Regions from separate parts of the Bacillus sp. CGMCC 1.16607 genome, predicted to be linked through region 3. Evidence: predicted binding sites of a transcription regulator. Region 3 holds the regulator's gene; each other region holds the start of a gene.
What was found. Region 3 encodes Rex, which represses fermentation and respiration genes when NADH is low (regulators of the CRP and FNR family bind a similar motif). Its sites were predicted from a motif close to TTGTGAAATATTTCACAA; they were not measured.
Positions count from the first base shown of each region.

Region 1: a site for Rex is predicted at 1,616-1,633, ahead of ACFSO7_RS11765 (DUF438 domain-containing protein). Genes of this name have one in related genera too.
Region 2: a site for Rex is predicted at 1,100-1,117, ahead of ACFSO7_RS04135 (TIGR04053 family radical SAM/SPASM domain-containing protein). Genes of this name have one in related genera too.

Region 1 is NZ_JBHUJX010000018.1:318,778-321,056, forward strand. It holds gene ACFSO7_RS11760 (PucR family transcriptional regulator ligand-binding domain-containing protein) at 1-92, shown strand, start outside; gene ACFSO7_RS11765 (DUF438 domain-containing protein) at 296-1,528, opposite strand; gene ACFSO7_RS11770 (MFS transporter) at 1,739-2,279, opposite strand, start outside.
Region 2 is NZ_JBHUJX010000008.1:267,400-269,678, reverse strand. It holds gene ACFSO7_RS04135 (TIGR04053 family radical SAM/SPASM domain-containing protein) at 1-1,033, opposite strand, end outside; gene ACFSO7_RS04130 (nuclease-related domain-containing protein) at 1,253-1,954, shown strand.
Region 3 is NZ_JBHUJX010000014.1:14,046-16,324, reverse strand. It holds gene abc-f (ribosomal protection-like ABC-F family protein) at 1-29, opposite strand, end outside; gene moaC (cyclic pyranopterin monophosphate synthase MoaC) at 171-665, shown strand; gene ACFSO7_RS09505 (redox-sensing transcriptional repressor Rex) at 704-1,351, shown strand; gene ACFSO7_RS09500 (YdiK family protein) at 1,452-1,655, opposite strand; gene ACFSO7_RS09495 (CPBP family intramembrane glutamic endopeptidase) at 1,710-2,279, opposite strand, start outside.

The DNA.
Region 1 (2,279 bases), on a different contig from region 3:
TAAATACAGACTTGAAGCATTCGGAGGAATTGCTGCGGATTCAAATCGCTTTGAAAATATACAGAATATTATATAAAGGTTCAGCCATCTAAAATTTCAATAAGTTATGGACGGAGGGAATGGAAGCTTCCCCTTCGTCCTTTCAGCTTAGGCATCCATTCTTCTTTTGTAAAAAGGTCTAATTGGAAAACACTCGTCTCCCAATTAGAAATTGTCCCATAGATGTAGCCCATGGGACAAAACACCGGTTTTCCAATTAGATGATGGGACAGGGGCCCACATCCAACTTGATCTATTATGACAATATCCGTTTTTCCCCTTCAATTGCTTGAATTGGATCGATATTTTGAGTAAATTCTAGAGTACCGATGTATTTACTATTTTCATCACGAACAGCGAAATAACGAATATATACATATTTATCACGGAACTTGATATAGAAATCCTCCGTGTCTTTCTTGCCTGCTTTAAAGTCAGCCAATAGCTCCTCCACAACATGAACACTTCTCGGTGGATGACAGTTTTGTACAGTTCGGCCTATAACTGCTTTAGTACGGGCAAAAATTCTTTCTTTTCCATGAGAGAAGTAGCGGACAACATCCTCTTGATCAATGAAAGTGATGTCTACAGGCAAATGGTTTAAGAGCAGCTCCAACTGTTTTAATGACAAAATACCTGTTTCCATCTTAATATATCCTTCTGACATGGCATTCTCATGCAGTTCCTTTCTATCGGGCTTCCATTCATCAACAGGTCCTGTCAGACAAAATCCGATTTCATCACTTTCATGAGCAATTTTTACCCATTCATCTTCTGTAAAATGATTCAAAGCCATTGGGAGGAGCATTTGTTCTTCTCGAAAAATCATATCTTTTACTTCATTTATGATATAGGTAACAACGTGGACGATTGCCTTTTTGTCCCCATTGTAAGTAGCTAGTTTTTGTTTTGCTTCCTTTATCGCATCTCGGATGAAATCATCAATTCTCCACATATTGTTGGTCGGTCCGTATATCCCGTACTTTTCTAAATATGGGAAAATTAGATTTTCTTTACGACTGTAGTGTTTGTCAATATCAAGCAGCAGATTGATATCACCCAATAGCTTGTAGACATTTTCAGTTGTATCCTCTATTACAAACTGATCTAAATGCATTTGAACCTGTGATTTTAAGAGTTTTTCAAGTTCTCTGTTTTCCATTTTAAAGGTATGAACTGGATGTCCTGGACAATCTTCAGGTCGTTTTGTTTGATCGCTTTTTACCTCAATCGCCCCTTTAAAAATAGCTGTATGCTGAGTGTATATACGCTGTAATTCATCAACAGATATACTTCCTTCGTCTACAAATTCATGTTGGAGTTGGGCAATTTCATCAACAGTAATTTTTCCGATAAAGGTATCAAAATGAGCTTTTACCTCTTCCAAGTTCCTTCCGTTATGAAGATCATTAAAGATTTCTTTTAATTTCGCCATTCGGTTCTTATTTTTCATCAGTTGTTGTTCACGGTTATTTATAATTTCGCTCATGAGGAGTCTCCTTCAATGTGGAATAGTAACTCTACTAGTAATGAGATTGTTTCTCACTAATAAAATAGCACTTTCCACCGCGAAAGTTTGTGATATACATCATAAGGCCTTTCATCACTTATTCTTGTTGTTAAGTCATCAATCATGTGGGGTATTAAATTAGTACCACCGGATATTGGAGTTCGCTTCTCAAATGATACTACCCTCAAACTATTTAATACTCCAAAGAGTGCTTTTACTGTAAAACAAAAAAATTATTAGGTTGATGATAGCCGAGCTTAAAAACACTGATGATGTTCCCCACCAACTTATCATCCAACCTGAAATGAGCATCGTAACAGGCATTCCGATTCGAAAGAGGGTACCCGTTAGACCACCTATTCTTCCCATTAAGTTCGCAGGTGTTTGCTCATGTCTAAAGGTGTAGGCACAAATGATGTAAATCGTTGTAGCAAAACCATTCAACACTAATGAAATGGCAAAGAGATAGTAATTGTCTGTATAATATAGTCCTAAATAAGCAAATGCATTCATCATGATCGACACACCAAACATCAAACCAAGTTTCCATTTTTTTCGAAGTGAATTGATTGTTATACTAGCAACTAATCCTCCAATACCGGCAAAGGATAGAATCATAGAAAGCGAGGAATTCGTTAATTTTAGGTCTGCCGTACCAAAGATCAAAACAGTTGTACTCACTACGGTCATCGTACTGTTAATAAAAATAATAAAGATGGTCATCGTCTTT
Region 2 (2,279 bases), on a different contig from region 3:
TGGACCTAGATCCCCCACATACATATCGGAATTCACATTGTCCACATTTTCCTTTATACAAATCAGGATTTCGCAAAGCTTGGAATATCGGTGACTCTCTGTAAATCTCCGCAAGTGGCTGTTCTCTTACATTTCCTGCTTTTACCGGTAATAATCCGCTTGGATAAACATCGCCAATATGTGAGATAAACACAAATCCATTTCCATCATTTACTCCTTTTGGAGCACGGCCCAAACCATCTATCGAACCAGTTAAACCTTGTTGAGTTAAGGCATCTAAATACTGGATCTCTTCCACTTGTTCTTTCATTTCTCGCATTTTTTGTTGAATAACAACCCTTCGATAATGCTGTGCAGCTGTTGTTTTTATATCAAATGGAACACGTTTACTTAATTCATACAACCATTGGAATACTTTTTCATGCTCCACTGGAGAGATCATATCCTTTTCTTGTCCCCTGCCTGTAGGCACGAGGAAAAAGACACTCCATAATACACAATCTAAATCCTCAATAAGCTTTGCCATTTCATCTAAATAATCGTAATTATAACGGGAAATAACTGTATTTATTTGAATCGGAATTTCTAATTCATGCAAGTATTTAATTCTTTCCATTGTTAAATCAAAAGAACCCGTTGTTCCACGAAAATGATCATGTATTTCTGCCGTTGGGCCATCTAAGCTGAATGCCCATCTTGCAAGTCCAACCTCTTTCGCTTTTTCGATAGACTCTTTTGTAACATTTGGAGTAGCACTTGGTGTCATCGAAACACGAACACCTTTATTTATAGCATATTTGGCAATATCGAAAACATCTTCTCTCATTAGTGGGTCGCCACCAGTAAAAACAAGCATCGGATTATTCATTTCATATATTTGATCAATTAGATGCTTTCCTTCTTCAAAAGAAAGCTCCCTAGGGTCACGACGATATTGTGCTTCAGCTCGGCAATGTAGACACTTTAGCCCACAAGCTCGAGTTAGTTCCCAAATGACAATAAACGGATCTTTATTAAAATCTCTACTAAACATAATATAGCGCCTCCTATTTAATACAACGCCTTGTAACTGTATTATAATGCAGGCCTTTTATTGAAAAAGTGAGATATCTCACAGATCGAAAGTCTTTCAGGTAAACTGTGACGGTTTTGTGAAAAATACTAGTTTTGTTCTAGATAAACCCTTTGCAACACTTGGATAAGCATACTTTTTTGAGATTTGATTTGAGTAAAAAGAATAGGGAGTGGGCAAATGTTTTTAAGACAAAGATTTGAAACTGAAGAGCTTAAACTATTCAGGTTATTGAATAAAAGAATACAGTTGTCTAGAAAAGATTTAAATTATTATTTAAACCTTGAGAAGGGTTTTGAAGGGGAACTAAAGTTTGATGAAAGGTTAAAATCTCTCACTTCTGATCATCTTATTCTTAGTGATTTATTATTTGAGATAAACAACTCATTTTTTCAAATTGATGCACTGCTCATAATTTCAAAAACAATTTACCTTTTCGATATTAAGAACTTTGAAGGGGATTATTATTTAGACAGCGGAAGCTGGTATACCTTGTCTAAATCTGAAATAAAAGACCCCTTAGCACAATTGAAACGCAGCGAAACCTTACTCCGAAGAATGATTCAAGATTTAAAGTTAAATTTTTCGATCGAGGCATATCTTGTTTTCGTCAACACCGATTTCTACCTTTATCAAGCCCCATTGAACCTCCCGATTATTTTCCCATCACAAATTGACCGCTTTATGAAAAAAATTAATCTAAGTGAATCTAAATTATTAGAAAGACATTTGAAATTTGCTGAAAAACTATTGTCTCATCATTTAGAAAAATCACCTTTTACCCGTGTACCTGTCTACACTTATGATGAACTTAACGTAGATGTTATTTGTTCTATGTGCAACTCATTTAATGTTGGTGTTGTTGAGAACATATTGATTTGAAATAAGTGTGGATGTAATGAGGATATTACAAAGGCTGTTTTACGGAATGTTCAAGAATTTCACATTCTTTTTCCCGATAGAAAAATTACCACAAATGCAATTTATGATTGGCGTAAAGTAATAAAGTCAAAGAAGACGATACGGAGGGTTTTAAATAAAAACTATAAACTCATTGGTCATGGTAAATATTCTTATTATGTACCCTTTGATTTAAATTAAAGAAATGGTATTTGATGTCATTATAGATCTAAGGTGACTGATTTCTGTTTATTTATGCTTAAAGGGCATCATGAACTCTCTATGGTGACCGCGTTTCCTTTTTTAT
Region 3 (2,279 bases):
AATAGCTGATTAACTTGTAATAAAATCATCAATTTTCACCTCAATTACTTAAGATAAGTGTATCGTAATCTACACATATCGGCAATAATGTTGAATATGTGAAGGGGTATACAAACATCACACACAGATGTAAAAAAATAGTGTATGATTAGGTTGGGAGGAGTATTTACATGGCAGAGCTTACACATTTTAACGAAAGCGGCAGAGCAAAAATGGTGGATGTGAGTGATAAACCCGAAACAGTTAGAACCGCTATTGCTCAGTCAAGTATTCGACTAAATCAAGAAATATATGAAAAAATCACAAATCAAACGATGAAAAAAGGTGATGTTCTGGCTGTCGCTCAAGTTGCGGCTGTGATGGCATGTAAAAAAACGTGGGAAATAATTCCGATGTGTCATCCGATCCCTCTTACTGGGATAGACTTATCCTTTTCATGGGAAAAAATAGAGACTGATTATCTCTTACATATATATTCCACTGTGAAAACAAAAGGAAACACGGGTGTAGAAATGGAAGCACTAACAGCAGCATCCGTATGTGCATTGACTGTTTATGATATGTGCAAGGCGATAGATAAAGGAATGGTCATTGGGCCAACCTTTCTTGTAGAAAAAACAGGTGGAAAAAATGGTGATTTTAAAAGAGTGAATGATGTAAAATAGATAAGCAAAATTTGATGAGGTAGGGGATGGGATGGTACATGAGTAATGAGCAGATGAAAATACCGCAAGCAACGGCAAAGCGGCTGCCGTTATATTATCGATTTTTAAAAAATTTACATTCCTCTGGGAAGCAGAGGGTTTCATCGGCTGAATTAAGTGAAGCGGTGAAAGTAGATTCCGCTACAATTCGTAGAGACTTTTCCTATTTTGGGGCGTTAGGGAAAAAAGGCTATGGCTATAATGTTAATTATTTATTATCGTTCTTTCGCAAAACACTAGACCAAGATGAGCTAACAAAGGTTGCTTTAATTGGAGTGGGGAATTTAGGAACGGCCTTTTTAAATTATAATTTTTTGAAAAATAATAACACAAAGATCGAAGTTGCTTTTGATGTAGATGAAGGGAAGGTAGGTACCTTCATTGGTGATGTGAAAGTTCTCCACATGGATGATCTTGAGGAAAAATTAGTGGAATTGGGGGTCCAGGTAGCGATTCTGACTGTTCCTGCACCCGTTGCTCAAACGATCACGGATAAGCTAATAAGAGCAAATGTGAAAGGAATCTTGAATTTCACCCCTGCACGTCTAGCTGTTCCAAGTTCGATTCGTGTTCATCATATTGATTTAGCGGTCGAGTTACAAAGTTTGATTTACTTTTTAAAACATTACTCGAGTGAAGAGGAATAAAAAACTCGGAGGTTCTTTCGCATTATCGACACTAATACATCCTGTACGTTGGGTTTAGAACGCTTGCGCTAGACATTAAAAAATGAGTCCATTTTCGGACTCATTTTTTTGGTCGAGCTTTTTTTAGTTTAAAATGAAAGGCGATCATTTTAAGACCTGAACCTAGATCAAAGGTGGCTAAAATGACTAATAGATAAGAAAAGAAATCCCAACCGCCTTCTCGAACGTTTTGTATGGCGAAATAAGTAAATAAAGCTGCTAGCAAAAGATAGAGGATGCCAGATCCTAATGGTGATTGTCTCATTTGTCCCTCCAAAAAAATAGAACTTCAAAAAGTGGAGTTCTTGTATTAGGTTGTTTACATAAAAAGTGAGATGAATCCTTGAATTTTTTCAGCATCACGCATCATTTTCTCAATGTCTTCTTTAAAAATGGACTGAATAAGTACGACAAATGTATTCATCGAGACATGAGCAAATATCGGAACCCAGATTCGCTTTGTTTTTACATAAAGAAAAGCGAAGGTGAACCCCATAGCCGAATAAAGCAATACATGTTCCGGCTCCATATGAGCGAGTGCAAAAATAACCGAACTGATTAACCCAGAGAGGAAAAAATTAAATCGCTTGTATAGAGACCCGAATAGAATTTTTCGAAACACGATTTCCTCTAATACAGGGCCTAAAATGGAACTGACAATGATGACAAATGGGAATAGATTAATGATTTCCATAATTTCTTTTGTATTTTCTGACCCCGGCTCAATTCCGAGCAAATTTTCGATATTCGCAGCAATGGTTTGAGAAATTAAGGCTAAAAAAATACCGATAATTGCCCATAATAAGGAAATTCCAAAAGGAAGCGAATTTCGTTCCAGTCGGTCTTGCTTCATTTCTTTTTGCAAAATGAAGAGAATGATGATCGTTGT